Regions from separate parts of the Lysinibacillus sp. NPDC093688 genome, predicted to be linked through region 2. Evidence: riboswitches for the same ligand, from Rfam matches in the RefSeq annotation. Region 2 holds a riboswitch; the other holds the start of a gene.
What was found. Region 2 has a riboswitch for cobalamin ahead of ACQKN2_RS22385 (energy-coupling factor ABC transporter permease). Riboswitches for the same ligand answer to the same signal wherever they lie in the genome.

Region 1: another riboswitch for cobalamin. It lies ahead of ACQKN2_RS05285 (FecCD family ABC transporter permease); the one in region 2 lies ahead of ACQKN2_RS22385 (energy-coupling factor ABC transporter permease).

The regions. Positions count from the first base shown of each region.
Region 1 is NZ_JBNNUX010000004.1:73,083-88,184, reverse strand. It holds gene aepX (phosphoenolpyruvate mutase) at 1-78, opposite strand, end outside; gene ACQKN2_RS05310 (YheC/YheD family protein) at 388-1,149, shown strand; gene ACQKN2_RS05305 (ATP-dependent helicase) at 1,267-3,423, opposite strand; gene ACQKN2_RS05300 (precorrin-3B methylase) at 3,656-4,330, opposite strand; gene ACQKN2_RS05295 (ABC transporter substrate-binding protein) at 4,388-5,386, opposite strand; gene ACQKN2_RS05290 (ABC transporter ATP-binding protein) at 5,448-6,221, opposite strand; gene ACQKN2_RS05285 (FecCD family ABC transporter permease) at 6,222-7,211, opposite strand; cobalamin riboswitch at 7,401-7,585, opposite strand; gene ACQKN2_RS05280 (DinB family protein) at 7,872-8,345, opposite strand; gene ACQKN2_RS05275 (sensor histidine kinase) at 8,750-10,114, opposite strand; gene ACQKN2_RS05270 (response regulator transcription factor) at 10,092-10,799, opposite strand; gene ACQKN2_RS05265 (DedA family protein) at 10,838-12,121, opposite strand; gene ACQKN2_RS05260 (hypothetical protein) at 12,658-13,881, shown strand; gene ACQKN2_RS05255 (hypothetical protein) at 14,520-14,942, shown strand; gene ACQKN2_RS05250 (GNAT family N-acetyltransferase) at 15,023-15,102, shown strand, end outside.
Region 2 is NZ_JBNNUX010000045.1:12,196-27,297, forward strand. It holds gene ACQKN2_RS22355 (cobalt-precorrin-5B (C(1))-methyltransferase) at 1-504, opposite strand, end outside; gene ACQKN2_RS22360 (precorrin-8X methylmutase) at 504-1,163, opposite strand; gene cobK (precorrin-6A reductase) at 1,176-1,937, opposite strand; gene ACQKN2_RS22370 (sirohydrochlorin chelatase) at 1,934-2,845, opposite strand; gene cobJ (precorrin-3B C(17)-methyltransferase) at 2,860-4,530, opposite strand; gene ACQKN2_RS22380 ((2Fe-2S) ferredoxin domain-containing protein) at 4,535-4,906, opposite strand; cobalamin riboswitch at 5,043-5,226, opposite strand; cobalamin riboswitch at 5,456-5,640, shown strand; gene ACQKN2_RS22385 (energy-coupling factor ABC transporter permease) at 5,781-6,527, shown strand; gene ACQKN2_RS22390 (energy-coupling factor ABC transporter substrate-binding protein) at 6,529-6,801, shown strand; gene cbiQ (cobalt ECF transporter T component CbiQ) at 6,805-7,578, shown strand; gene ACQKN2_RS22400 (energy-coupling factor ABC transporter ATP-binding protein) at 7,575-8,411, shown strand; gene ACQKN2_RS22405 (S8 family peptidase) at 8,643-12,128, shown strand; gene ACQKN2_RS22410 (glycosyltransferase family 4 protein) at 12,405-13,502, opposite strand; gene ACQKN2_RS22415 (glycosyltransferase family 2 protein) at 13,799-14,398, shown strand; gene ACQKN2_RS22420 (polysaccharide biosynthesis protein) at 14,442-15,102, shown strand, end outside.

The sequences.
Region 1 (15,102 bases), on a different contig from region 2:
AAGACCGTTATGGGCTTCCATTAAAAATTCGAGTTCATCTGAATATATTAATTCTTTTAATTTCTTCGTCTTTTTCAATATCTTCCATCTCCTTACTCGACATGTCGTATTATCATATGACTAAAAGTAAAGATTAGCAGGGCAGATACATTAGAAACTAACGATTTTGAAATCAAAAAAATGAAGTATAGAGAACAATCAAAATGCTATTTTCTGTGTAGTATATGGGACTCTAACAGAAAAATGGGAGACATTAATTGCGTTACTAAGTCACACCCACCTATGCAAGACAAATCTATTTACATACAATACAGTAACTTTCATAAGAGGAGAGGACTACACTCTTCATACAAAAAATAAAATATCTTACTAAATGAGGTGCGCTTATTGAAAAATGGACTTGGAAAATGGGACCAATTCTTACTATTAAATCAAAATCCTTTAACAACTAACTGCATTCCAGAATCAACACTTTACAGTCTAGAAAACCTAATCTATTTATTAGATAGGTATGAGTATGTTTATGTGAAACATACTAGCACCGGACAAGGAAGAGCAATTTATAAAGTCTACAAAAGAAAAGATGGACAGTATTGTTTTAACGGATTTACCATGCAAGGTGAAGAAATAAATAAGTGTGTGGCAGCAATTGAGGATTTCCATCAAGTTCTACACCCATATGAGAAACACGATAGATTAAGCGGAATTTATATTATACAGGAGGGAGTCATGAGTCTAACCCCTGATGGGGATTCAATATCCATTCGTGTTCATGTTCAAAATCTAAAGGGAAAATGGATAATTGGTGGTATTTACGGAAGGATTGCAACTGAGGATCATGGGATTGTTAATTCAAATCGTGGTTCTCAAGTAATACCGATTGATGAATTATTATCAGATTATATGTTGATGGATAATACAAAGAAAGATAAAACAATAGCTTCTCTAAAAGAAGATTCAATTTTAGCATCTGAAGTAATAGCATCCCACTTTCCTTGTAGAGAATATGGCATTGATTTCGGAATAAATCTTGAAGGAAAACCTATATTATTTGAAGTAAATACAACACCAAGCATAAGTAGTTTTGCCAAAATTGATAGGGCGATCTGGAAGGAAATTGTTGAGATTAGGAAAATGCAAAATGAATAAAAGGTCCATTTGGTGGTAAGAAGATAATGAGCAATGACGTTTATTTTTCCATCAAGGAACCCCTACAAAATAGCACTATTATAAAAGCGTATTCGAAAAATCCCGAATACGCTTCCTTTAATCTTCAATCGTTTCTAAATAGCATTGCTGTAAACATGTATCCGTCAAAAATTTCTTAATCCCCGTAGCAAATGACAATTCAATCGTGCTACTCGTAACGGCTAATATTTCTCCTTCTCCTAAAATCACATGCTTTACTTTTGAGCCGACGATTAACGCTGACTCGGTTGTAATCGTCCGCTCATTACGGTATTGCTTCAGTACTTTCCTCGGACTTTTCGGCGCTTTCTTTGGCAATTCCTGCGGAGAGACGATTTGTTTTAACGCCTTCATGAAAATCGATGGCACCACACTTGTTTTAAAGCGCTTATTATACGAAATTAATTCTAAATGGCGAATCGCACGCGTGATACCGACATAAAAGAGTCGTGTTTCTTCTTCGATTTCTTCTTCCGCCTCACTAGGTAAAATCCCCTCAATCAAGTCAATCAAATACACATGGTCAAATTCCAAGCCTTTTGAACTGTGCAATGTTGTCAGTGTAATTGCATTCAATTCATTTTTCATATGAGAAGAACGTGCTAAATTTTCAAGCTGCTTCAAACGACCCGCAAATTCGGTCATCGTCGTCGTATGACGAGCAATTAAACCGAGTACATCCACAATATCTAGTAAATTTTCATAATTAAAACCGAGATTCTCACTCATATTCTTTAAGGTGCGCTCATAACCAAAGTCATAACGAATATGCTCTAGCATGGCTGTTGGCGTCGTTTTATCAAATTGAATGCTATCATACGTTTTGCGAATGCGCTTAATATATTCAGGCTGATAATCCTTTAACTCAACATGTTCTAACAACTGTGTGAATACACAGCCATCTTCTGGCACTTTCTGTAGCGCCTTCAATTGCGTTGGTGTAATATAAGCATTCATTTTTCTGTAAACTTTTTCAAATACCGTAATATTTTTTGTATTGTACGCTAGACGCATGAAGTTCATAATATCCTCCACGACCCAATGCGTGAAAAAGCGAATCGTGGAATCTTTCATATAGAAAGGCAAACCTGCTCTGTCAAAAGCGTCCATAAGCGGAATGGCTGACGTATTATTTCGATATAAAATAGCCGTTGAGCCGCGCTTAGACAGATTTTTCAATTGGTCCACTAAATACTTGGCCTGTAAATTGTAATTCTCGAGGATTTTAAACGAGATCGGTTCTGCAGCAGGGTTTTCCGTAAACATTTGTTTGTTAAAACGCTTTTTATTTCGCTGAATGAATATATTGGCTGGCTCTACAATCGTTGCAGCTGAACGATAGTTTTGCGTCATAAGTAAAACATGCGCCTCCGGATATACCTTTTGGAAATTCAGCAAATAATCTGGCTCTGCACCGCGCCAGCTATAAATGGCCTGATCCTCATCTGCAACGACGCATAAATTTTGATGGACTGCGACGAGCTTCGCGATAATCGCATGTTGAACGGGTGATGTATCTTGACTTTCATCCGTTAAATAATAATCGTAGCGGCGTTGGTATTGCGCCAGCACCTCTCGATTTTTCGTGAAAATATCATTCGCCATTAATAACATATCGTCAAAATCAATTAATAAACGATCACTACCTGTGCGTTTATATTCCTCATAACGCTGTAAAATCTCGACTTTTTTAGGTACCTTTACTTCTGCAATTGCCCATTCCTGTTCTGGCAGCATTTTATTTTTGATAAACGTTATGTACGTCAGTAGCTCGTCTAACTGATCTTCGGTAATTTTTGTGCTATTTAATTGTTCAAAAATCTCGCGAAGTACTCGTTTTTTTGAAACAACACCAGGCTTGTCCGATTCTTCAATGATACCGTACGAAATGCCCTGGCGTTCAAGTGTCTGCCGCACAACTTGAAATGCTAAACTATGAATCGTCGAAAAATCAACCGGTGGCAAATGCGGGAAAAACTTTGCAAAACGTGCCTTCATATCATCGGCTGATGCCTTACTAAACGTGACAGCCTTTATGCGAGAAGGATTCACACCAAGCGCCTCAATCATATAGCCAATTCGCATAATAATCGTCGTCGTTTTTCCTGAACCGGGAGAAGCCAATAGTAACAGCGGCCCACTCGTTTGTAACACCGCCTGCGTCTGTACATCATTTAGATGAACGCCAAGTGAACGCTCCTTTTCCTCAAAAAACGCTTTTTGCGCTCCATTCATATCAATCTCTCTCCGTTCAAAAAAAGTCTATACTTTATTATACCAAATGATGAGGATTCATCCGAGGAAAGCCGCACAATATTAAAGCAAAAGCAGGGGAACATTCACACAAGGTTGTCTAATAGATGCTACAGAGCTTATATCCATAAAGAAAATTTTTAAAACAAAAAACATATCATTTTATTTTTTAAGCAATAAGTAGGTTTATACAATATTTTTAATGAGGCAACCATTAATTTATTAGCTTTTGCCAATAGTCTGCTGTTTTTGTTCTTTTGTAAAATTTATAAAATGGTTCTTTATGGAGGGCAAGTTCTTTATAGAGCTTAATTATTTCCTGTAAAAGATTTTCGATATGCTGTACAGGTACTTTTTTCGCAAATAGCTCCCCTGCCTGTGCATTTTTCCCCATAGGAACAGCCCCTAAATACACATCAAAGCTATCTTTCTGATATACTAGCCCAATATCATCATAAACGGCATTATAACAAGCTGATGCACAGCCATTCATATTAATGCGAATTCGGCTTGGCACTTCCAAGCCATCAAGCTGCTGATACAGCTCCTCTGTAATTGTTGCTGCATCCATCTTAACCCCATCACAAAAATCACAGGCCTTCATCGCAACAACCTGTCCTTGTTGCGCAATATATAAACCAACCTGTTCCAGCTCTTGCGTCACTCTTATCAGATCTAACGTCGGCACAGAAATCATGATGTTATAAGACGTAGAATATTTAATCGCTCCACTCTTTCCAACTACTTCTGCGATTTTTTGAAATTGTGCTGGTGTATAATGTTTGTTGATAATTCCAGGACTCACGGCAATACGTGTAAATTCACCTTCACTGTTTAACTTAGCAAATGTTTTTTCAGGAATATTATTGTTAAATGTATTTATTGTCATCGTTTCCCATCCTCCTATGAAAAAAGAAGCTAGCAATTGGCTAGCTCCTCTTCTTTATTATTGAAAGCTTTCTGGATAAAATCCTTTTGCTAATATTTGAATTGCTTCAGCTGCACGAACACCTTCAGATGCTGCTGATAGTGGTAAAACAACGAAACGTCCGTTTAATACCGCTTCTGTTTCTTTTAATGCCGGATCATTTTTCAGGAAATTAATTTTTTCTTGAGCAGTAGTTGAACCATAGTCAATTACAACGATAACTTTGGGGTTGCGCTCTACTACATCTTCTTTAGAAACTGTTGCCCAGCCAGACTTAACATCATCGAAAATATTTTTTCCACCTGCTACAGTCACAAGTTCATTCATGAAGTTTTGTGCAGCAGTGAAAACTTCTTTCTCACCACTATCAAATACAAGAACACGCAAATTATCCTTATTTTGCGGAAGCTTCGTCCGAATGTCCTCTACTTCTTTTGTCATTTGCTCAATTAATTTTTCTCCACGCTCTTCCACACGGAATATTTTAGCAATGTTTCTGATATCGGCGAAAATATCCTCTAACTTAGGATTTGTAATGCTTGAAGATGTATGTAAATAAGTATGAATGCCAAGTGCTTCTAGTTCTTCTGGAGTCCCAACACCCTTCTCACTAAATCCACTTTTCCAGCCTGCAAATAAAAAATCTGCTCCTGAATCAATCACCTGCTCCTTTGTTGGGTATTCCTCAGCTAATACCGGAACTTTTTCATACGCCGCTTGTAACGGTGGATAAATTGCATCATCTAAATACGCTGTTCCAACCATTGAATCCTCTAAGCCTAACGCTAGCATAATTTCTGTTACATGCTGATTTAAGCTAATGGCTTTTTTAGGCGCTTCCGTATAAACTTGTGTCGTACCGTTATTTTCAATCGTTACTTTCGTTGCCTCTGCTTTTGCTGGTTCTACTTGCTCACTTTGCGATGCTGAATCTTGTTTTTCCTCGTTACCACAAGCCGTTAAAATACTTACCATTAAGATTGCAAGAACAAGCCATACGCTTTTAAATGTCTTCATTTCTATTTCTCCTTTTTTCAAAAAATATTATATAGAATGAAATCTATGATCCCTTAACTAACTATAAAAATTGCTCAGATATATAATAAATATGGGGTTTTTTCGTGATAGGATGCACGCTCACTTCCGCATGTACTCCAAACACTCTTTGTAATAATGAGGGCGTTAATACATCAAATGGTGTCCCGTATGCTACGATTTCTCCGTCCTTTAAAACATAAATTTTATCACAGTAAGTTGCTGCAATATTTAAATCATGCAAGGCTGCAATGACCGTAATCGGCAAGCTCTGTATCAAATCCATGAGCTGGAGCTGATGCTGAACATCTAAATGATTCGTTGGCTCATCTAATGCCATGATCTTAGCCTGTTGTGCCAATGCTCTTGCAACAATGACTCGTTTTTTCTCACCACCGGATAATGAACTAAAGGTACGCTCACTTAAATGTAATACGCCTGCCTGCTGCATCGATTCCTCGACAATAGCAAGGTCTTCTTTTGTATCCACTTCCATAAGCCTTTTATGCGGTGTACGTCCCATTGCAACAAGTTCCTTAACCGTAAACTCAAATAGCACTGGTGTTTCCTGGCCTACAACGGCAAGTTGCTTCGCTATTACCTTTGAAGATTGGTTGTAAATATTTTCATTAAATAAAAATACTTCTCCTTCTTGAGGTTGTAGCATACGGTACATATTTTTTAATAGGGTTGATTTCCCACTACCATTAGGCCCAATAATGCCAACAAACTCGCGTTCTTGAATATGTACAGAAACATTGTTTAATATTTTCACCTGATGCACGGCAAAAGAAAGGTTTTTTGCTACATAAACCATCTAATTCTCCTCCCCGAAAGAATACATTTGCTTACGCAACATCCATATAAAGAATGGGCATCCGCATAAAGCCGTAATAATTCCAATCGGCATTTCCTCAGGCGCAATCACAATGCGAGCAATTGCATCTGCCCATATTAAAAATATCGCACCCATTAATGCACTAACTGGCAGTACAAACTTATAATTTGAACCGACAATCATGCGTACGATATGAGGAATAATTAGGCCAATAAAGCCGATTGCGCCACTTACTGCAACAAGTACACCTGTCAATAGTGAAATTAATAATATTAGTAGCAGTCGAAATTTCTCTATATTAACACCCAACGTAACAGCAGATTCTTCGCCAAGTAAAAGTAAATTCAAATGACGTGCATGGAGACGTAAAATTGCGTAAACGACAGTTAAAACGATGAATGGAATCATTATATTCATCCATTTCGCTCCAGCCAGACTTCCCATCATCCAATACATCACAGCCTTAATACCGCCCTCTTCCTTCGCCATCATCAGCATAAAATTCGTCAACGCTGACAAAACTAGTGACACGGCAATCCCTGCTAATAATAGTCGTATAACTGAAATACGCCCTTCAACCCGTGCTAAGAAGAACACGATTAGTACAGCAATCGTCGCCCCTATAAAAGCAGCGAATGATAGCGCATACATACCAAAAATCGAAAAACTACCAAGTAAAATAACAGACGTCGCCCCTACAGAAGCACCGGATGATACCCCTAAAATGTACGGGTCCGCAATTGAATTGCGAACTAAAGCTTGAATGGCTGCTCCCGAAATAGCAAGACCCGCTCCGACTATTATGGCAAGCACTACGCGTGGAGTACGAATTTGCCAAATGATGATTTCCTGCGAACGACTCCAATCCTCTGTAATAGCAAGTGGATTGAACGGGATATGCGATAAAATAATGCGCCATACAATACTAGGTGTAATTGACACAGAGCCTACCATGATCGCTAATGTCATCGATATTAGAACGACACCAGTCAATACTAATAAGAGTAGGTTGATATTTCTTGTTGTTGAATTCTTCAAAACGCTCTCCTCTCTTAAATCAAAGGGCATAAAAAAAATCCCCTTGTCTGCAAGAGGATGTCATAGTGAAAAAAGGGTGTCTCAACCCGGCCACTACAACCATCCTCGTGGTTCAATGTAAGTTTGTTGCTTTTATTGGCAGGTATCCTGGCTTAGGTTCATCATCTATACGCCTTCCCATAGCTCGCTACAGTGACATTTTGTATAGACTCCCCATTACAGTTGCGGGACAGCATCGGATTTACACCGATTTCCCTTTTAAGCAAACGATCAAAGTCATTTGCACCAACAAAAAAATATTTATTAAGTTATAAGAACAAAACTATTAAAATTCCTAGATAGCAATTCCATAATATTCTTCATTTAAATGAAATTATAAATAAATTAGCATTTAATAGACGTAAGAGAAAACTATTCTAAATGAATTATTATTAGAAAAATATAATAACTTAACTAGCATTTGATTTTACCGTTAAATGAAATTTTAGTCAATTCACTATTGTTAATATATTTCTTTTTCAAAAATAATACTTGTAATTACATGCTGTCATTGGCTCTTAAAAGCTGTTTCAAATACAGCCAACAATAAGTTTAATAGGTTTGGTTCTCTTGATATGCAATCTTCACCCGTTCAATTTGATCAAGATGGTTTCGAACGTGTTGCACTCGAAATTCCAGCAATTGCTTAAATGTGAACTGGGCCTGATCGACATACACCCCCACTCGCTTGCTTTGTTCACTAGTTAGATGGTCTAGAATAGGCTGCATACTGGAACGTAGCAATTTAAAAAGAAGCAAATGTTGTTCACGGTCCAACAAATCATAACCCAAGTTATTTGCCCAAGCCTCTTGGTCAAATGAAATCAGAAGCGGCGCATCCTCTGCCAAGACTTTTTTAAGCCTAGATGTGGACGAAATCTCGGAATCCGTTACATGTATGAGGATTTGATGAATGCTCCATTTGTCCGGTGAGGGCTTGTAACGAAGCTCCTCCTCTGTTAATCCTTCAATGGCTTCCCGAAGCATTGTGTATCCTAAAGCGTACTCCTTAATTAACTCTTCCAATTCATTTCCTCCTATTCTCAAGTATTGCTTATTAAAATACCAATAAATATATATTCTTGTTTCTGCGAAAGAATCCTTTTATTTTTTCTTCAACTAACCTGCTGCTTAGTACAATAAGTTCAACATTAAATTATCCAATACTTGTTTTTTATTGGTAACATTATTTATTGTGAAAACCAAAAGAGCCATGCTACGCTATATATGTAGCGTAGCATGGCTCTTAAAAGCTGTTTCAAATATAACCAACTTCTTTTGTTACGAGACCTGTTTACACTTTATTACAACAGTTAGAAACACAATCGCAGTCACAGGCTGAATCTGTCTAAAATGCCTTTATCAACATCATTTGATACTCCACTAAAGTACTTTGATAGACAATTTGGGATTTCTTACGTCAAAAATATTTATTTACTAAATGGTAAATACAATGCTACTGTCGTCCCTGTTCCCTCTTGACTTGTAATTTTAATTTCACCTTTATACAATTTCATAATCCTATTTGCAATGCTTAGTCCTAAACCAGAGCCTTCTGTTTTTCTAGTTCTTGCTTTATCCACCCTGTAAAATCGTTCAAAAATATTACGAAGTTCTTCCTGTGGTATCCCAATTCCATAATCTTTTACACGTATAATGGCATGTTGACGATCCTTTTCTATAAATACATCAATCTTATCATTACTATATTTCATGGCATTATCTAGAAAAATAATCATAAGCTGTTTAATTTTTAATTCCTCCGCAAATATAACAATTGGATCCTCATCATAATGTAACGATATTTCACGCCCATAAACTTGTTTCATTTGATTTAAAATTCTCTGGCATAAAGACACCAAATTTAGCTCATTCAATTCTAGAGCACTTTCATTCTCTAAGGTAGCTAAGTCTAGAAGTGTCTGTGTCATTTTTTGCATTCTGTTTGCTTCCGAAGTAATGGCATTAATTGCTTCATCGGTCATTTCTTGATTTTCTAATCCATGCCTTCTTAAAAAATCAGTATAGTTCATAATGATCGTTAAAGGTGTTTTTAATTCATGGGACGCATCAGACACAAACTGTTTTTGTTTTTCCATATGGTCTTGAAGTCTGTGAATCATTCGATTAAACGTTCTTGCCATTGTATGGAGTTCATCTTTTGTCTGATTTTGAATGGTGATGGGCTTAGGAACCCCACTCATTTCAATTTCCTCCATAGTTTTAATCATGTTTGAAATGGGCCTCATAATCATATTGGACAACCATTTGCCACCAAGCAAGGAGAAAATAGCAGCTAATAAAGTGCAGAGGCCTAGAATGGCACGAAGTATATCTTTATCAGTTTCAAAACCTAATAATCGTTCTCCAATTTCTATACTCCCGGTAATTTGATTACCTTCTTTAATTGGAACACGAACAATTAAAACCTGTTCCTCATCTTGCTCTGCCGAAATCAAATGTGTTTGTGCTTGCTTTGATTCAGCGTACTTACCTTGTATCGTTTTTGAAAGTAATAAATCATTGGTTTTTTCATGAATGACGTTGTTATTCGGATGTATAATTCTAATATAAGAATGGGGAGTTAAAAAATCACCTAATTTTTCGTTAATATTGCTGGATGCATCGAGTGAATCAATAACTTTTATTAAGTCCTCGGCTTTTTGAAACAGTTCTACTTCTTCCATATTAGTCGTGAATTTAATAAACGAGAAATAGACAGCGATATTTACAAGTATCAAAATACACAGCATCCAAGCAGTCGTTAATAGATTAATTTTTGTGGTAATCCTCATTTGTTTTCTCCTTTAAGGTATACCCCACTCCCCAAACGGTCGTGAATAATGGGGATGAAAATCCTTCGTCTATTTTTTTTCTGAGATGGGCTACAGTAACATCAAGTATGTTGCCTTCACCTTCATATTCCCATCCCCAAACATTCAGTAATATATTTTCCCGTGTGACTACTTTGTTTTTATTCATGACTAAATAAAGCAAAAAGTCATATTCCTTGGGTGTTAACGTAATGTTTTTTCCATTCCTAGTGACTTCTCTTGCATCTGCATCTATTATTAAATCATTCACCTTCAATACGGAATTCTCTTGAATTGCTTTAGGTTGATTGCGTAAACAAGCACGAATTCTGGCCAATAATTCCTCGATTCTGAATGGTTTGGGCACATAGTCATTTGCACCTTGATCTAAACCTGATACTATGTCTAATGTTGTATTTCGAGCTGTTAAAAGAATAACAGGAACATTCCTGTTTTCCTTTCTTAGCCTTCTTAATACCTCGATTCCATTTAGCCCAGGCAGCATCACATCCAATAAAATTAAATCAAAGTTTGTTTGTAAGGCTGCTTCAAAACCTGCTCTACCGTCGTGTTCTACTGTGACCTGATAACCTTCATATTCCAGCTCCATTTTTACGACACGAGCTATCTGTGTTTCATCCTCAATTAAAAGAACATGTGCTTTCATTTCAACCTCATCCTCTTTCCTTCTATAAAAGTATTTCTCTATATTTCATTTTTATCGAGCACAAGTCGAAACAGTTCAAACAACAGGAAGTTAAAAAATATCCAAACTCCGCCATATACATAACCCCCAATAATGTCACTGGGAAGTACATTGGTCGATACGATATTCCCAATCGCAAGACCGATTAATAAGAGTAAACCCAATAAAGGAATAATAATTGTCCAGTAATTGTTTTTTAAGTGACGTACTAGTAAAAATATACATGTTCCATAAATGATGATCGTCAAAGTGGCCTTTAAGTCAGGAAAATCGGCTGAATGAAATTCCCCCTCAAAACCAATCGATTGGAGGAAAGAGAAAGCCTCCAAGATGAATGCACGGAAAGGTATACCTCCTAATATGGAAACACCGAGTTGAAGATATTCTAGTAACCGGTTCTGTTTCTTTATCCAAATACTTATGATGGTTACAACTATAATGCTGCTAAATGTGAATGAATGTTGGAATATTAAAAGTTCTTCCATCCAGTTTATATAAACAGTAGAATGAACCAAATATTCTGCGATTTGATTGAACTGGGCAACATCATTTTCTAGATAATCTTGTGCTATCCCAAACATCAAAATCACCATTCCAATTAGCACTGAAGTTAGGAATATAAGAAAAATTTCCGTGGCCCTTAATGTTCTTAATCGGTTTGTTAACCATGTTAACAAATGAATAAAAAAGGTTTTAATTTGAATTTTATAAAACCTAAAGATGAGATAACTTGCTAACAAAGCAGCCAAAACAATAAGAAAAATAATTAAATATTTACTCGCTGCTTGATGGAAAGTTTCCCATTTTGGACCTAGTACTTTTCCAAGGGTAATAAAACAAATTCCCCATAAAAAAGCGCCTGTATATGCCGGTATGATAAATTTTCGAAAAGGAATCTTAGAAACACCTGAAACATAACCAGTAAAATGCCTTACACCAGGGATAAAATAAGCAAAAACTAATAATTTACTGCCTGATCGTTCAAACCAATCAGCTGTTTTTTTATATCTTTCAGGTCCAAGATGTACATATTTACCATACCTCTCGATTAGTTTATAGCCTCCTGCCTTCCCTATCCAATAAGTTAACGTAATTCCTGCACCAGCAGATAAAAAGACTGTGAGAATGGCCAAAAAATAATTCATTTCCCCTTGATAAACAAAGAATCCTGCATAGCTCATTAAAAATTCCCCAGATATAGGAAGAGCCATGAGCTCTAAAAAGATCCCTATAAATAAAATCAAATAGCTGTGTTGTTCAAATAAAGTAATTAAGAATGACATAAAAGCCTCCAAATTTATTTACAAAATTTAATCCAAAAAGCAGGAAGCACCTTAACTTTATCTACAATTTATCATTATTTTGAAAGTAATGGTGCTTATTAAGGAATTTTTAAGTTTTTATATAGGAAATGGACAGTTTTGTTTTATAAACTAAGTATGCCCTCTTTTAGAGTGCATAAAAATTTTTAGATATCATGAATGAAACTATTAAAGCATTCAAAGTTTTTGAGATTTTAAAATCATTTTGGGAGGTGAAAAAATGAAGAAAAGTAGTAGAGGCAACTTTGCAAAGTACCATACTCATGATTGTGTGTGGTTATCATTCTTGCTTGAGGTGGTTGCCTAAAAAATCAGTAGTCTAAAATTTTAATACAAATATTCAGATAAGTATCAAGTAATGATATTAAACCGAGGAATAAGCTTTCATTTAAAACACAGGTGGCTTAGCCGCCTATACGACTGGCGTCATCTCAAATGAAAATAGAGATGGAAATTGCATAGTAACAATGACTACTTACAAAAAGGAGATGAGTTCTATGAAAGGAAACTTATCCTATTCTGAACAAACTGAAATTGTCCAAACTTCTGGTCGTCAATTCTTGAACAAAGTACCAGAAGTTACTATTTTCTTCTGGGTTATCAAGGTTTTATGTACAACTGTAGGGGAAACGTTTGCTGATTTTTTGAATTTGAATCTTGGATTTGGGTTAATGAATACGACCATCATAATGGGATTCGCCTTTTTTATTGTTTTGTATCTTCAGTTTAGAGTAAATAAATATGTGCCAAGCATTTATTGGCTAACAGTTGTACTTATAAGTGTATTTGGTACATTGGTAACAGATAACATGACAGATTATATGGGAATACGCCTTGAGGTTAGTACAATAATTTTCTCAGTACTTCTTGGATTAACTTTTCTTTTTTGGTATCTTAGTGAAAAAACATTGTCAATCCACTCGATCTATACAAGAAAAAGAGAAGTTTTCTATTGGCTTACCATTCTTTTCACCTTTGCACTTGGAACAGCAGTTGGCGATTTATATTCTGAACAATTAGGTTTTGGATATCTTAAAACTGGATTAACAGTCATTGTCATCATTGCTTGTATATTCTTGGCATGGAAAATGAAATTGGATGGAATATTAGCGTTTTGGATTGCGTATATTTTGACTCGTCCGCTTGGAGCATCAATCGGAGATTACTTATCTCAACCTAAAGCTAATGGAGGGTTAGGTTTAGGGACAACTGTTACAAGTGTCATTTTTCTTGTAGCTATATTAGCCATCATCATCTATCTCGCTATTTCAAAAATTGATATAGCAGCAAAAAATGAAACAGTAGTGACAAACGGAAGCAAGAAAAATGTTTTGGTACAAACCATTGTGGTATTGTGTATTTTCTTAGTTTTTGGAGTAGGCAGTTATATTTGGCGCAGTAACCAAATCCTATCACAATCCAATGCATCGCAAACGACATTAGCTGGACAGTTATCAGATTTTATCAAAATTGAGAATGACATGCTAAAAGCTGTTAACTCAAATGACTTTTCCTCAGCGAAAAAAGATGCGGATGATCTGGAACATCAATGGGATACACAGGAACCTATACTTAGGGCAATTGATGGAAACACATGGACGAAAATTGATGGAACGATTGATATTGTATTAACATCCGTTCGTTCATCAAACCCTAACGCCAATAAGGGCAAATCTGCTCTTAACAATTCACTAAGTGTTATAAACAGTGCAAATAAATAAAAATTTTAGGGAATCGCAAATTGCGGTTCCCTTTTTTCGTTGAAGTAATGTCTAAACAGCTATTTGGCTATTTAGAACGCGACCAATCACGTTTTTCGATGCGAATGAGATAATGTTTAAATCGTTAGCAACAACAGGTCTGAGACGTTCTGAACTTGTTTCATTAACATGGGATCAAGTTGATGTGGTAAATGATTCGAATTGATGGAAAACGGAAAAAGAACGGATATGCCCCTTCACCCACACTTATTTCCGCTTCTGGCATCGTATAAAGCTTCTTTAAGATCATATCAGAACCTGTTTTCCTAAATAAAAATCGTAAAACATTAGATCCGCGGGTTTTACATGTGATCTTTTAAGATGTGTTGAAAAAGGCATGCATCCCACCTACCCGCTTCACGTCTACATCACTTCTAGCATACTGTTGCAACATTGATCTTACAACGAAATAAAAAAAACGATGATTTACGAACACTTCAAGAATTTTTTCTTTACGCAGTTTTCTCAAAAATTGTTTCTATTCAACTAACGGAGCAAGTTGGTTAAATAGGAATTTGTAACTTTATTCCACTTTTTTCGTCTGATTTATTATGAAGTTTGATTGTACAATATTATGAAATTCATAGGAGCATAATAGTATGAAAACTTTTTATCATTGTTTACTAATGTGGATACCGTTTGGATTGCTGTTTTCCTTAGCAGGATTAGGACTAGAAGCATTAGAAGGAAATAAAATCAGGACATCAGAATATATGGGACTTCGTGATTTTGGAATTCTTTATTTGTTCTTTATTGGTTCTTTCGCCTTTATGTTATATCCTATTTCATTTTTGCCACTAACATTTATCGTAAGTAAGTTTATAAAATCTTTACTGTTTAAAGTGATTATCTTTACTTTTTTTGGTGGAGTAATAGGGGCGTTTGCTTTTGAAATAATATATGCACGTTATATAAATGAATATAATTTAAGTATGATTAGTTCTATTATTATTTTTGGTATAGCAGGTTTACTCTATGCTTTGGTGGAATATTCTTTCAAGAGAAATATAAAATTTGTTTAAACTAACAGAGCAAGTTAGTTTAAGAAGCAATATGTAAAGTAAGAAATTGTGGCAAGGTTTATTAAGAGGAGGAATTATTAATGCAAAATGTTGTTCGTTTATTATCAGAAAAAGATTTAGAAGAAGCATCAATCATTTTTACTTCTAATCCGTGGAACGA
Region 2 (15,102 bases):
GCGCCCATTTAACGTTTTTTTAGCCATTTCCTCACCCTTAGGGACGGAAATAACAACGTTAACACCCCGTTTAATTTGAAATTCATCGAGTACGGCTTGTACAGTACTATGAATCATCTTCCGTGGCACGGGATTGATGGCTGCTTCTCCGACAGGTACTGGTAAGCCGGGCTTTGTTACGCGCCCGACACCAATTCCACCGTCCAGATGAATGCCTGGCATATCCGCCCAGCTTACTGTGCCAACAATGAGTGCTTTATGGGTTGCATCTGGGTCATCACCAGCATCTTTAATCGTCTCACAGCTTACAGCATCGTTCTGAAATGTACATTTTTCTATCGTAAAGGTTGCATCTCGCCCAATCGGTAAATGAATGGTACTTGTTTCTTGCTCTTCATTTGTAATTAAAGCGAGTAATGCAGCCTTTGTTACTGCAGTTGCACAGGATCCCGTTGTATAACCGTGACGCATGTCTTTAGGATCCTTTTTAGGCTTCCGCTCCATTATTTTTTCGCCTGTTCATCCGCTAAAAGTGAGACAGCATTCAATGCGGCAACCGTCACTGTACTACCGCCTTTACGACCAACATTTGTAATATATGGAATACCTTCTAGTTTTAATAGCTCTTCCTTTGATTCAGCAGCTGATACGAAGCCAACTGGCATACCGATAATTAAATCTGGTTTCGCTAAGCCTTCTTTAATTAAACGAATTAATTCCAGCAATGCTGTCGGTGCATTACCAATTGCATAAATGCCACCTTCATGTAATTTAGCAGCCTTCTGCGTAGAGATAATTGCACGTGTTGTGTTGTGTTTTTTCGCTTCAATCGATACGTCTTCATCTGCAATATAGCAGTGTAAATCGCCGCCATGCTTTTGGAAACGTTTTTTCCCTGAACCACTTTCGATCATTTGCACATCTGCAATGACGTGGCGACCAGCAAGGATTGATTTAATACCGGCCTCAATTGCTCCTGGTGTAATAATAACGCTACGTCCTAATTCAAAGTCAGCGGAAGCGTGAATGATACGACGTACAATTTTCCACTCATCTTCCGAGAAATTATGCTCGCCCATTTCTTCTGCAATAATTGCGAAACTGTAATCGTAAATTTTATCCGGGTCTACTGTTAATGGTTTGAAATCTGTTTTAAAATCCATCTGAATTGCCTCCTAAAGTGTGTTTTCTACAGCTTGTAATACATCTTCAAATGCAGAATATTGCTGTCCGTATTTGATATTTGGTCTTGCAATTAAAACTGTTTCGATGCCACATGCAAGGGCAGCCTCTAGCTTTTCATCCACTGAGCCAACCTTGCCGCTTTCTTTCGTAATCATCAATGTCACACCGTACTGACGAAAGAGGGCTTCGTTTAATTCCTTTGAAAAAGGACCCTGTATGGCAACAATATCTCTTTGTGCCACACCAAGTGCTTCACATTTTTCCATATTATCGAGTCGAGGAAGCATGCGCGCAATCACTCGTGTATCTTCTAAGCCATGTAACACCTTTGTAAAAGTCGCTAGCGTTTTACTGCCTGTCGTTAGCATAATGACGCCACGTTTTCCCGCTGCTAAATGAGCAGCCTCCTCATAATCTTTCACAATCGTAATTAGTGGATGGGCATAATGCTCATGCGCACGTTCATAGCGAATATATGGAACATTTGCTTGCTCAGCTGCCGCCATCGCATTTTTTGAAGCTTCTTCAGCAAATGGATGTGAGGCATCTACAACTAAACGGTACCCTCGCTCTGTAATAATCGTCGCCATTTCCTCCGCCGTTAAACGACCGACTAAATAAGGAAGGCCTACTTCTGCAAGGCTTGAAGCGGCTGAATCAGTGACGACCGTTGCAGTCACAGAAAAACCTGCTGACTGTAGTTCAAGCGCTAAATTCCTTGCATCGCTCGTCCCCGCTAACATGAAAATCATTTCACTGGCTCCTCTTCATGGTGATGATGGTCATGGTCATGGTCGTGATGATGGTGGTCATGTCCATGATCGTGATCATGGTGGTGATGATGATGCGCATGTCCATGCACTGCCGCATAAGCACGATAATTTTCTAAATCTTGCATACCTGTTGATGTGCCATTCACAGCTTGCTCAATACGCTCTAAAAGCACATTTTGTAAACGCTCATGATAGCCAAAATAGTTGGCAATTTGTATATCACAATCAGGATATTTTTCGGTAAATTGCATACACATACCATTCATTCGTTCCATTAGGATACCTGTAAATAAAAAGTAAGGTAGCATAATGATTTTCTTAGCACCAAGCTTCACACAGCGCTCAATTCCTTCTTCAACACGAGGATCTGTGACACCCATAAAGGCGCTTTCCACATATTGTACAGGGAGTTTTTCCCATAACAAGCGTGTGATTTTATAAAAATCACCATTTGCATACGGGTCACTGCCGCCTCGTGCAATTAATAAAACGGCAGTATCCGCATGTTCTTCTTCAGCATTAAAGCCGATTTCTGCTAAACGATCTTCTAAAATAGCGAATATTTCTTCATGGATACCGATTGTTTGACCATATGTGAACGTAATATTTGGATAATGCTCACGCGCATGTTCGATTTCTGCTGGAATATGCATTTTTGAATGCCCCGCATGAAGAAGGATAATCGGAATAACATGCACCTCTGTAGCACCCTTTTTCACACAGTTCGTAATACCTTCTTCAATGTTCGGCGAGGCAAACTCTAAAAAACATGTTTCTACTAAAAAACTCTCATCAACGCGAGGTTTCATTTGCTCGATAAACGTACGCACCTCTTCATTTCCTGCTTCTAAACGGCTCCCGTGGCCGACAAATAAAATTGCTTTCATCTCATTACCCCTCACTAGTCGCCGCATGGAGCTGGCTCTACTTTTATTTTTGAAGACATATCTTGATACGTAAAATGTAGGATCTTTTTCACACGCTTGAAGTATTTAAACAATCGTTCATTTGGATGTGCATTTGCTTTATATTCTTCGATAATGTCAGTAATAAGCGGTATTAGCTGTTCTGGCTCTAATCCCTCCACAACAGGCTGGGCCGCATGTGCTGTTCGACCAACCGGCTTGGCACCAATAAAAACATCAAATTTACTTTTACGATAAACAATGCCAATATCATCAAATACCGCTCGATAACACGCCATTCCACAGCCATTAAAGCCAATATTTAATGTTTTCGGTAACGACATGCCACCAAGCTTTTCTTGAATCTCTTCCGCATATGGAATCGAATCGGTTTTTTCTCCGTAACAGAAATCACAAGCCTTTAACGACAGTACGTCACCAATTGGTGTTAGTAAAAAGCCCACTTCACGAAGCTTTGCTGTAATTACCTCAGGCTCAGCCGTTGGAATTTTCAAATGAATTTGATGGTCAGGTGTATACTCCATCGTTCCTTCCTCACCAACTACCTCAGCTAATGTCATCATTTGTTGAGGAGTAAAAAACTTATTGGCTACCCCTGGACTAACAGCTAATTCAAAAATGGATTCGATTTTTTGTTGAACAAGCTTAGGTGAACTCTTCACAGCGCTCGTTCCCTTCACCATTGCCAGAGCTGCTGTTGCCAATTCAAGTGATGATTTTTTAAGCTTTGGTTCTGGTGTTATAGCTAAACTGGGTTTTATACGATTCGCATTGGGATCTGTCGCAAAATCATTCCGCGCTGCCCCTGTTTCCTGATTCATGGCCCATGGTTCATTTTCTTCCTTCAGTCGTTGATGTGGTCGTAACGGCTGTTTTTCTTCACCAAGTGTATATTTGCGCTGATAACCACGTGGTGTGATCATTTTATTGTCGTAGAAAAATGTTGTTGAATTCCCGATAATAACGGTTGTTAACATGCCGATATCATGTTCGAGCATTTCTGCTAAAGTCGTCATCGTAATTTCCTGACGATCACGATACGCGCTTTTCACAAGACCAACCGGTGTATCTGGCGAACGATATTCTAATAATATTCGTTGTGCCTCTACGATTTGTCTCGTACGACGTCCACTTTTTGGGTTATAAAGCGCAATCACAAAATCCGCCATTGCTGCGGCTTCTACTCGCTTTTCAATTAAATTCCAAGGAGTTAAATGGTCACTTAAACTAATGGTACAGGCGTCATGCATAATTGGAGCACCTAGTAAACTTGCACACGAATTAATAGCAGAAATACCTGGAACAATTTCTACCTCGATACCAGTGGCTTCTGTCCAGCCAAGCTCTATTAATACCTCATACACTAATCCGGCCATTCCATAAACACCGGCATCACCGCTGGAAATAACCGATACGATACTTCCTGCCTCTGCTTGACGTACCGCTTCCTGTGCACGTGAAACTTCCTCTGTCATACCAGTGCTAATAATCGACTTTGCACTAACTAAATCCTGAATAAGCTCAACATAGGTTTTATAACCAATGATCATATGACTTTGTTGTAGTGCCTCTACAGCACGAGTCGTAATATGTTTAAAGTCTCCAGGGCCAAAGCCAACTACGAAAATCTTCCCTTTTTGCGCCATTTTGTTACCCCTCTTTCACCTTTTCAATACCTTTAATGGCTGTTGTTTGTGCTGTACGTTGTAACGAACCTTCACGTAAAGTAAAGACATGTTCATTTAGTAACGATTCATGATTTAAATCTTGTACAAGTGCTCTCCCATGCTCCGTTGTCGGAACACGGTACCAATTCCCCTGAGGATAAGCAATGACAACACAAGCATCCTTACACCTGCCGTTACAGCGAGTTCTTGTCGTATGTATTTCCTTATCAAGTGCCAGTAACTGTATTTCATCACGAATTGCCTGAGTAATGTCCTCAGCATCTTTTTTCATACAGCTACTACCATTGCATATAAAAAGATGTGTTTTCATCCCCTCTAAATTCCAAGTTGTCATAAATTTTCTCCCTTCATTTGCTTTTAGGAAAAAGAAAAACCTTTACTCTAGACGAAGAGTAAAGGTTTGTAGAAGCCCAAAAAAACGAATATAGATATGTACTCGCTTTCGCTTCAACTTCTCCCTCCGAAAAGTTTGCATGCATCATCACATAAGCAGGTTTCCTGACTTAAGCTTCCTTTTACTTTCGCGCCTTCCTAGTTTTCACTAGTGGCATCCGCGATTTCATCAGCTATTACAGTAGCGGGGGCTGTATCGGACTCTCACCGATTTCCCTATTATCTTGAAAATATTCAAGCACTTATGGATGTTTTATATGAATTTGTCGTTTTTTTATAAAATTAAAAACTGTTTCTATCATAGCTTATTTTTTTAAAATTTCAATATTTCTTTCTTAATTTGTGACATTTTCATTAATTTTTTAAAGAAAAATATGACATTTCTATTCTATTTATCTAAATTTTCGACATAAACACTCAATTAAAAATTTTTTCATAAAAAGTATAGCATATATATGGAAAATCATGTTACACTTTGTCGTGAAATCTCACAACTTCATCTTTTTTCGGTGCGAATTGTTCATCATTTCGCTTAAAAGGGAAGCCGGTTCAAGTCCGGCGCGGTCCCGCCACTGTACTAGGGAGTTTTATAGATAATGTCACTGTCCAAAGGATGGGAAGGCCTATAAAACGTTGAACTAAAGCCAGGAGACCTGCCGAAAAATATGTGATCGTTTCAACCTACGAGGATGGGTGTGCGGCTTAGCAGATTAGAATTTTATTTGCATTTTTTAGCTATGCACTTTTCCAATACCGGAAAAGTGTTTTTTTTCGCATACTAATTCGAAAAATTTTAATGTGAGGAGGAGAGATTTTTGAAATTCTCAGGTTGGAAGCTTAGTTATTTCTTATTGGCATTTTTATTCGTGCCAGATCGTGCATTTGCGATGCATATTATGGAGGGCTTTTTGCCAATCGAATGGGCGATTTTTTGGTGGGTCGTATCAATTCCTTTTATTATTTTAGGATTACGTTCTATTCGTAAAACCATTGATGAAAATCCTGAAACAAAAATGATATTAGGACTATCGGGTGCCTTTGCCTTTGTGCTATCAGCCTTAAAAATCCCTTCTGTAACGGGTAGTTGTTCGCATCCGACAGGGGTTGGACTTGGGACAGTTCTTTTTGGACCATTAGCGATGAGTGTTATCGGGACAATCGTATTATTATTCCAATCTTTACTTTTAGCACATGGTGGGCTTACAACATTAGGGGCAAACACCTTTTCCATGGCCATTATGGGCCCTATTATCGCTTACTATGTATTTAAAGGCTCACAAAAAATGGGACTGTCGTTTTCAGTAGCAGTCTTTTTAGCAGCAATGCTTGGTGACTTAGGTACATATATTGTCACTTCTGTACAATTAGCTCTTGCCTTCCCTTCTGAGGTCGGAGGCTTTATGGCTTCATTCACAAAGTTTTCTAGTATTTTTGCATTAACACAAATTCCTCTTGCTGTTAGTGAAGGCATTTTAACAGTGATTGTTATGAACTTCTTGAAAAAATACAATGTGAGTGAATTAAAAGCTTTACGTGTTTTCTCAGCAAAGGAGGCTCACTAACATGAAAAAAAATTTATTGCTCTTAGCAATTGTTGTGTTGTTAGCAATCATTCCCCTCTTCATTCAAAAAGGCGCAGATTTTGAAGGTGCTGATGGTGAAGCGGAGGCAGCAATCGGTGAAATAGATGCTAACTACGAGCCATGGTTTGAAAGCTTATGGGAGCCACCAAGTGGTGAAATAGAAAGTTTATTATTCGCACTACAAGCTGCTATTGGAGCCGGATTTATCGGCTATTTCATCGGCTTAATGCGTGGTAAACATAAAGAAGGTTAAGAGATGTTACTTATTGATAAGTATGCTTATATGAATAAACTAGCGTCTGTTCATCCGCTAGAAAAAATGACGCTATCCCTTGGTCTGCTTCTACTGTCGCTTATCATGAGAGATGAACGAATTTCACTCATTACATTTATTGTGATGAGTGCTTTTATCATTTCAGGTGCAAAAATCCCTGCTAAATATTACGCAAAATTACTATTGCTACCCGGATTTTTTTTATTATCGAGCCTAGCATCCATTTTAATTTCTATAGCGCCAGCAACAAGCACGCTACCTCCAACTATTTGGTCATTTTCTCTTTATCATTGGACAATATTTGTTGGCAGTGCGAGCTTACTGACAGCGCAACAGCTTTTTTTCATCGTCCTTGGCAGCATTAGCTGTTTGTATTTTTTAATTCTCACGACATCAGTACAATCTATTTGTTACGTCTTGCGACAATGGCGACTGCCCACTTTATTTGTTGAGCTACTAGAACTAACGTATCGTTTTATTTTTATCTTTTTAGACAGTATGCAAAAAATTCATCTTGCTCAGCAGGCACGTCTAGGATACAGCTCCCCTATGCAGTGGCTTCGCTCGGTCTCAATGCTGATTGCTGCTTTATTTGTCGAGATGTTCCAACGAAGTCGTGAGCTAACCAATGCGATGGAAGCACGTGGTGGCGAAACGGTCTATTGGCAGGAGAAGGTTAGCTATAACACGAAAAACTGGCTAGGTATTGCTGCAATTTTTATACTCCTCATCATTTATGGAGGTTTTTTCTCATGACAGACTTATACTTTGAATTAACACATTTATCTTACGCGTATGCAGACGGAACGCATGCTTTAACAGACATTACACTTCAGATTCCAAAAGGAAAAAAAATTGCTTTACTTGGTCATAATGGAGCTGGAAAATCAACGTTATTCCAGCATTTAAATGGAATTTTGAAGCCTACAGCTGGAAGTATAACCTTTCAAGGCACAGCACTTAACTACAGTAGAAAAGCATTAAAAGACTTACGTCAACAGGTTGGTATTGTTTTTCAAGATGCAGACAACCAGCTTTTTTCTGGCACTGTTAAGCAAGATATTGCATTTGGACCTATGAATCTTGGCTGGACAACTGAAAAAATGGAAGAGAATATTGCGTGGGCTGTCGCTCAAACGGAAGTTGAAGCATTGCTTGATAAGCCGATCCATTTTTTAAGCGTTGGGCAAAAAAAACGTGTCGCAATGGCAGGAGTACTTGCAATGGAACCTTCCGTTTTATTATTAGATGAACCAACAGCTGGATTAGATAATTATTATAGTGCACAAGTTTTACACTATTTAGCTACGTTAGAAAACGGTGAACGAAGCATTTTACTGGCAACGCATGATATCCCGTTAGCCTATGAATGGGCAGATCAAATAATCGTCATGGAAGCTGGGAGAATTATTTATAATGGGGATCCCGTTGAACTGTTCTTTCAAGAGGATTTGCTTGAGAGAGCCCATCTTGAACGCCCATGGGTCTTCGATATGGCCATTGCTTTACAAAACAAAAAACTATTTGAGAAAAATAGTAAAATGCCTCGTTCTAAGGAAGATTTACACAGACTGATTGAGCAGTTATAAGACAATTTGTCCATAGTTGAAATTTATCGCGGCTAATACACTCTCCTCTTCTACTCCAATCTTACAAATCGAGTAGGAATGGCAGCCGTAATTTCTACGATGGATAAAACATATGGTAAAATATAGAATGGAATCTTTGAAAAATATATCCTCATTTATGAAACTTTTCTATCACCCATTCGTAATAGTATAGATGTCACAAATAATTAATTACCCAAGGAGGGAAAACAGTTGAAAAACTGGAAAAAGAAATCTATCGCTTTAGTAGCATCTGCTGCACTAATGGTTCCTGCTACTTCTGCCTTCGCTGAAGCTCCACAAAAAACAGCAAAGAACCAAGATTTAGTGAAAGTAGCTAGCAATAAGGACCAAACATTCAAAAATCAAAAAGAATGGATTAGTAAGGATACAATTATCGTCAAACATTCAGGTCTAGATAAGAATGTACATAACAAAATTGGTGCAAAAGTGATCCGCTCTATTCCTTCATTAGGTTACGATGTTATCCAACTCAACAAAGGAACAGATTTAGAAAAAGCAGTTTCATATTATGCTACACAAAAAGGGGTTAAAAATGTATCTCCGAGCTATGTGTATCATTCCTTTGGCACAAAGACAGATCCAAAGAAACAAGATATGTATCATTTAAACCTACTTCAAATTGATAAAGCTCTAGAATTAGCAGGTAACAATGATGTAAAAGTGGCAGTTATCGATTCTGGTGTGGACTTTAAACATCCAGATTTAAAATCTCATGTGCTACCTCCATATAATGCTGCAGCACCTGCCAATACTTCTTATCCTGGTGACCATGGAACACATGTAGCAGGAATTATTGGTGCTGCAAAAGATAATGGTATTGGAGGACACGGGATTAATCCAAAGGCCAAGCTTCTTCCGATCGATGTATTCAACGGACAAGATGGTGCTAATGATTTCGTCATTGCACAAGGCATCCTTTATGCCATCGAGCAAGGCGCCGACGTTATCAATATGAGTCTTGGTGGCTATGGAGAATCTCCATTAATGGAGGAAGCCGTTCAGAAAGCGATTGATAAAGGAGTTACCATTGTAGCTGCTGCTGGAAATGAATCGACAGATAATTACTCCTTCCCTGCTTCTTACGAAGGCGTTATAAGTGTAGGTTCTACGAATGATCGAAACAAATTATCAAGCTATTCAAACTATGGTCCATCGGTTGACCTAGTAGCTCCAGGTGAAGAAATTTATAGTACAGTTCATGATGAGAAAAAAGGATCATCCTTTGTAAAATTTAGTGGAACATCGATGGCATCTCCTGTTGTTGCCGGTGTGGCATCCCTTTTAAAATCAAAATATCCAGATTTAAAGCCTTATGAAATAGAAGCTATTCTCGAAAAGACTGCAAAGGATTTAGGTGAGACGGGCTATGATCTTACATATGGACATGGCCTAGTAGATCCTGTGAAAGCATTACAGTTTAATATTAAAGATTTACCAAAACAGTATTCCGAAACAAAAGAAGAGCGCTTGAAAAACGCTAAAGTCCTTAAAAAGGATACATTAAATACTGAAAAAGGTACATTCAACCAACCGGACGAAAAGAAATGGTACAAGGTTGATCTAGATGCAAATGAATATGCTCAACTGACATTAAAAGGTGCAAACAAATATGATTATGCATTTGATTTGTACTTCTACCCTGAAGGTTCTAATAAAAAAGTAGAACCAATTAACGTCAATGATGTTCGCGTAGGCAAGCAAGAAGGATACCTATATAATGCAGATCAGAAGGGAACCCTTCTGATCGGAGTGAAAGACCATAATGGAAACTATAGCTCAAAGGGCGATTCTAACTATGTTTTCACAGCTCAAACGACTAAAGAATTACCAATTGATTCATTAGATATGGAGCATATGGAAAAGATTGAAAAATTCCCATTCAGTACAGCAGGGAAAAACTATACCCTACTTTCTGAAGATCATCTAGGTGACAAAGATTATTTTACATTTTCAGTGAATGAACCAACGACACTGAAATTTGATTTAACTGGGATTCCAGGTGTTACAGCATCCATGGAGCTTTATTTAAAGGAAGATTTAGCAACAGAGATAGTTGATGCTGAAGAATTAGATGAGGCATATCCAATCCGAGCATCTTACGGCACGGATAAAGGCGATGGAGTAAGCTTGGTTGTCGATGCTATGCCAAATGAAAAGTATGTAATAAGCGTATCTAATAAAAACAGTAACAATTTTTCACTTGATATGTTCTTTAGCGGCGGTATTGATACTGAAGCAACTGTTAGTGAATCCATCATTCCTTACACATTAAAAGGTGAAGTCGTTACCCTTCCTGAAGATGAAGACGGCCTTACATTAGAAGGAATGATAGAAAACACCGTACAAAAGGATCTTTTACCTTTTAATGAATATACAGCAAAAAAACGTAATCAACTAAATGATTTTATGAATATGTTCATGAATCCAGGTGCTATGGAACAACCGGAAAACGTTGAGCAAATTATGGACCAAGCGATTCGTTTTGATATTGGTAAAGATCAAAAAGCATACTTCCAAACTGAAGATGATGAGGATTACTTCAAATTTACAGCTAAAGAAAATGCCGTTTATGGTTTCAAGATTCAAAAAGGTATAAACCAATCACCAGCTGGTAATATATTCGAATACGATGAGGAAACAAATGAATTAATCCCAGTTTCTTCATTAACTAACGATATGGGGTTACTTAGTCTGCTTCTTGGATCAACAATTGATGAAAACGAAGCGAAGACAATTGCATTGAAAAAGGATAAAACCTATGTTGTAAAAGTAATGAATCTTGGTGACCGTTCTTCTGAACCGTATACACTTAAAACAAGTAAAATGGCAGCTATTCCACAAGAGGATAAAATAAATAATAATACACCAAAAACTGCTATTAAGATTCAACCTGGTACAACTTACAAAGATCATCTCATTTATCAAGATGATACAGATTTCTACTATTATAAACAATATGGCAAAGATGAAGTCATGAGCCTTCTTATTTCTTCTGTTCCATATACAAAAGAACAGCTAGATCAATTACCGAAAGAACTTCAAAATGACTTGAAGTTTTCAGGCTCCATTATTGAAGATACTAATGGCAATAGAAAAATTGACCCAAAAGAAATGGCAACAGAAATACAATTTGGACAAGGTGAAGACCTCCTTCAAATACTAATGGGTCTTGGTGGGACAACAGATGTAAATACTTCTTTTAAAGCCAAACAGGGTCACGGGTACTTTATTGTTCTTAACGGAAGCAATGTTGGGCAAGTATCAATCCAACCGTATACTTTAACTTTGTTTGATCATAAAAATGCTGATGAAGATGCAGATTCCAAGTTAGTTAACGGTATACCGACAAAACCAACTGTACTTACGAAAAAAGACGGTAAATGGGTAGCTAAACAATATCTAAATGCAGGTGTTGCATTTGGTGATAAAGACTATTTTGAATTTAAAAACGACAGCAAACGCGATGTGTTCTTCTCTCTTAAAACAGAAAAAGCACTAGATGGCGTCATCCGTATTATTGATGCAAAAGGAAAAACAGTAGAAACTTTAGATTTTTATGGAGCTGGAGATGCTGAAGTAGGTACAGTCACACTGGATAAAGGAACTTACTTTATTGAAGTAAGTGAATATTACGGCAAAGCTAGTTCTCAACCATATACACTTGAAATTAAATAAAATATAAACCTCCTTGGACTGAAAAATGAACGTTGTAGAACGATAGAATTTTCGGTTGAAGGTAGTGTCGAAGACTAGGCTGGGACAAGACTGGCCAAAACCTTAAAAGCGCAAGAAATCAATTTTAGAAACGTTGATTTCTCGCGCTTTTTTGATATTCATCGAAAAGTACTGTTCACTTCTCTAGTTCGTTCAATGTTGCTTGAAGTATTCCCCCCCTCTTTCCCCCTGTATCTGAAGAAAAGAATCCCCCACCTATTCAAGCAAAAATACACTTTAACTTGGCTTTTCATTTAAATATTCAGCCACTTTTTGCACAATATGTCTCCAATTTAATTCCGCTCTTGCGAATGCTTGGAGGTGTTCGCATGTATCAGCCAATAAAGCTTCCTGTTTTGTTACTTGCTGCAATGTCCGTCCAACACTTTGCAAATCATGTGTTGGATGAATTGCCCCGAAGCGTTGATCATGGGTAATATCTTTAGCCCCATCCACATCGGTCGTAACAATATAACAACCATTCTTCGCGGCCTCAGCAAATACATGAGCATAGCATTCTACTAAGGAGGTAAGGCAAAATATTTTAGCCTTTCTATACTCTTCCTCCAATCGTACCTTATCATAAATTGGCCCCAAAATAGTGACCTGCGCTGCGAATGGATTTCCATCAAGTACGTTCAACAGCTCCTGTCTAAACGCCTCTGACATTGGACCTACTAACCGAAACTCCCAATCTGAAAGCTGTGCTGCTAAAAAGGCTTTTACTGCTAAAAGAATTTGTTTTTCAGGAGCATCTAAACGACCAACCGTTACTATTCTATTTTCTTTCTCTTTAAATGAAACAGGCTCTGTTTGAAACAGTTCATAAAAGCCGTTAGGAATACGTTTAATATCCAAATTCAAAAACTCATGAATAGAGCTTTGAATGGATTCACATTCAGAGGAAAGTACATCACAAAGCTGGAGTAACTCCGAAAAATAAGGATAGGTTTTTAATCTATTTAACCAAAACCGATTAACATCTAATTTCAAATAAATTTTTCCGTTTGGATTAAATTTTTTATAAGTTTTTAAGATCGATAAATACGATGGATACGGCCCTATCGCAAATGCAATATCGATGTCCTTTGCGTGCTCTATTAAATAACTATTCATATTAGCAACATAGTCATCGCCAAACGGAATATGTTGAAAAGTGACAGAAGGAAAGGTTTGTTTCAATAATGCTTCATTCATTTCAGTCGTTAAAATACTAACATCATAGCCTAAATATTCACCTAACAAAATAGGAACAAGGCACAAATCTTTGAAAATATGTGCGTCGGAGAGCTTATACGATTCCACACTACATATGAAGGCTATCTTTTTTGACATAACATCCCCCTTTTTTTAAATGAAGCGTTTCATTAAATTATGATTTCTTGTTCAATAATGTGAAAAGATTAGTATAAGTACCGTAAACACACTAGTAAAATCACCTTATTTTAAAGTGCGTTTCTCTCTTTTAAATAACTAACGAATGAAAGCAATTGCCTACAGAACAACTCTTGCAACGCATATTGTAATAAAGAATCCTTCATGGCAATCAAAGGAAACAGTATAGACTTTATAAAACTTCTGCTAACGCCTATTGAACATTTCTACTAACAATAAAAGAATCGAGGTTTTACATGAAAATTAGCTTTTTATCACCAGCCTACAATAGTGAAGAGTGGATATTAACAATGTTAGAAAGTATTCCTAAAGAATATGCCTATGAAATTATCGTTTGCGATGATGGCTCAACCGACAATACTTTAACTTTATTAAAGGACTATCAAAAAAACTGGCCAACCTTAAAAATAATTAATCATCCAACTAATTTAGGTGCTAGTGTAGCCTATAATCGATGTATCACAGAAGCTACTGGTGATTATGTAGCAATCATTGATAGTGATGATCACTACTTACCCGCCATTAGAAACGTCTTAGCCCAAGTAGATGGTCAGTTTGATATTTACTACTACAACATGCTAACAAAGGCAGGCTATGCATTTATAAAAGATGAATCAAACCAATACACATTACCTGGACAATTTAAAATTATTCGAAGAAGTTTTATAGGTGATGCTACCTTTACCATAAGAAAAGATATTGCCGGGGATTGGGATTTTAATTGTGCCTTAATGGATAAAAACCCAACAAGTAAATATACAAATGAATTGGCATACTGGTATAACTTCCCAAGAGAAAACTCTGAATATGATTTACATCGTAGAGGATTAAAATAACGCCATTATTTCCATACATGCAGGAGGTGTAATTGACAATACAATGTTTAAAGATAAAGTTCTTCTCATTACTGGCGGCACCGGCTCTTTTGGTAATGCAGTATTAAAGAGATTTTTGAATACCGACGTTAAGGAGATTCGCATCTTTTCAAGAGATGAGAAAAAGCAAGATGATATGCGCAAACTCTACCAACATCCGAAAATTAAATTTTTTATAGGCGATGTACGTGACATCCAAAGCATTCATAATGCGATGTATGATGTCGATTTTGTTTTTCATGCTGCCGCTCTTAAGCAGGTCCCCTCTTGCGAATTTTTTCCACTAGAAGCAGTTAAGACGAACATCTTAGGCACGGATAATGTTTTAACTGCGGCTATTCAAGCAAGTGTTAAAAAAATTATTTGCCTATCTACTGATAAGGCTGCTTATCCAGTAAATGCAATGGGAATTTCGAAGGCTATGATGGAAAAAACGTTTATTGCTAAGTCTAGAATGGTTCATTCAGATAAAACATTGATTTGTGGGACACGATACGGAAATGTCATGGCTTCAAGGGGCTCTGTCATTCCTTTATTCATCGAACAAATTAAAGCTGGCAAGCCTTTAACGATTACAGATCCAAAAATGACACGCTTTATGATGAGTCTTGATGAGGCAGTAGAATTAGTTTTATACGCCTTCTCACACGCTGACAACGGGGACA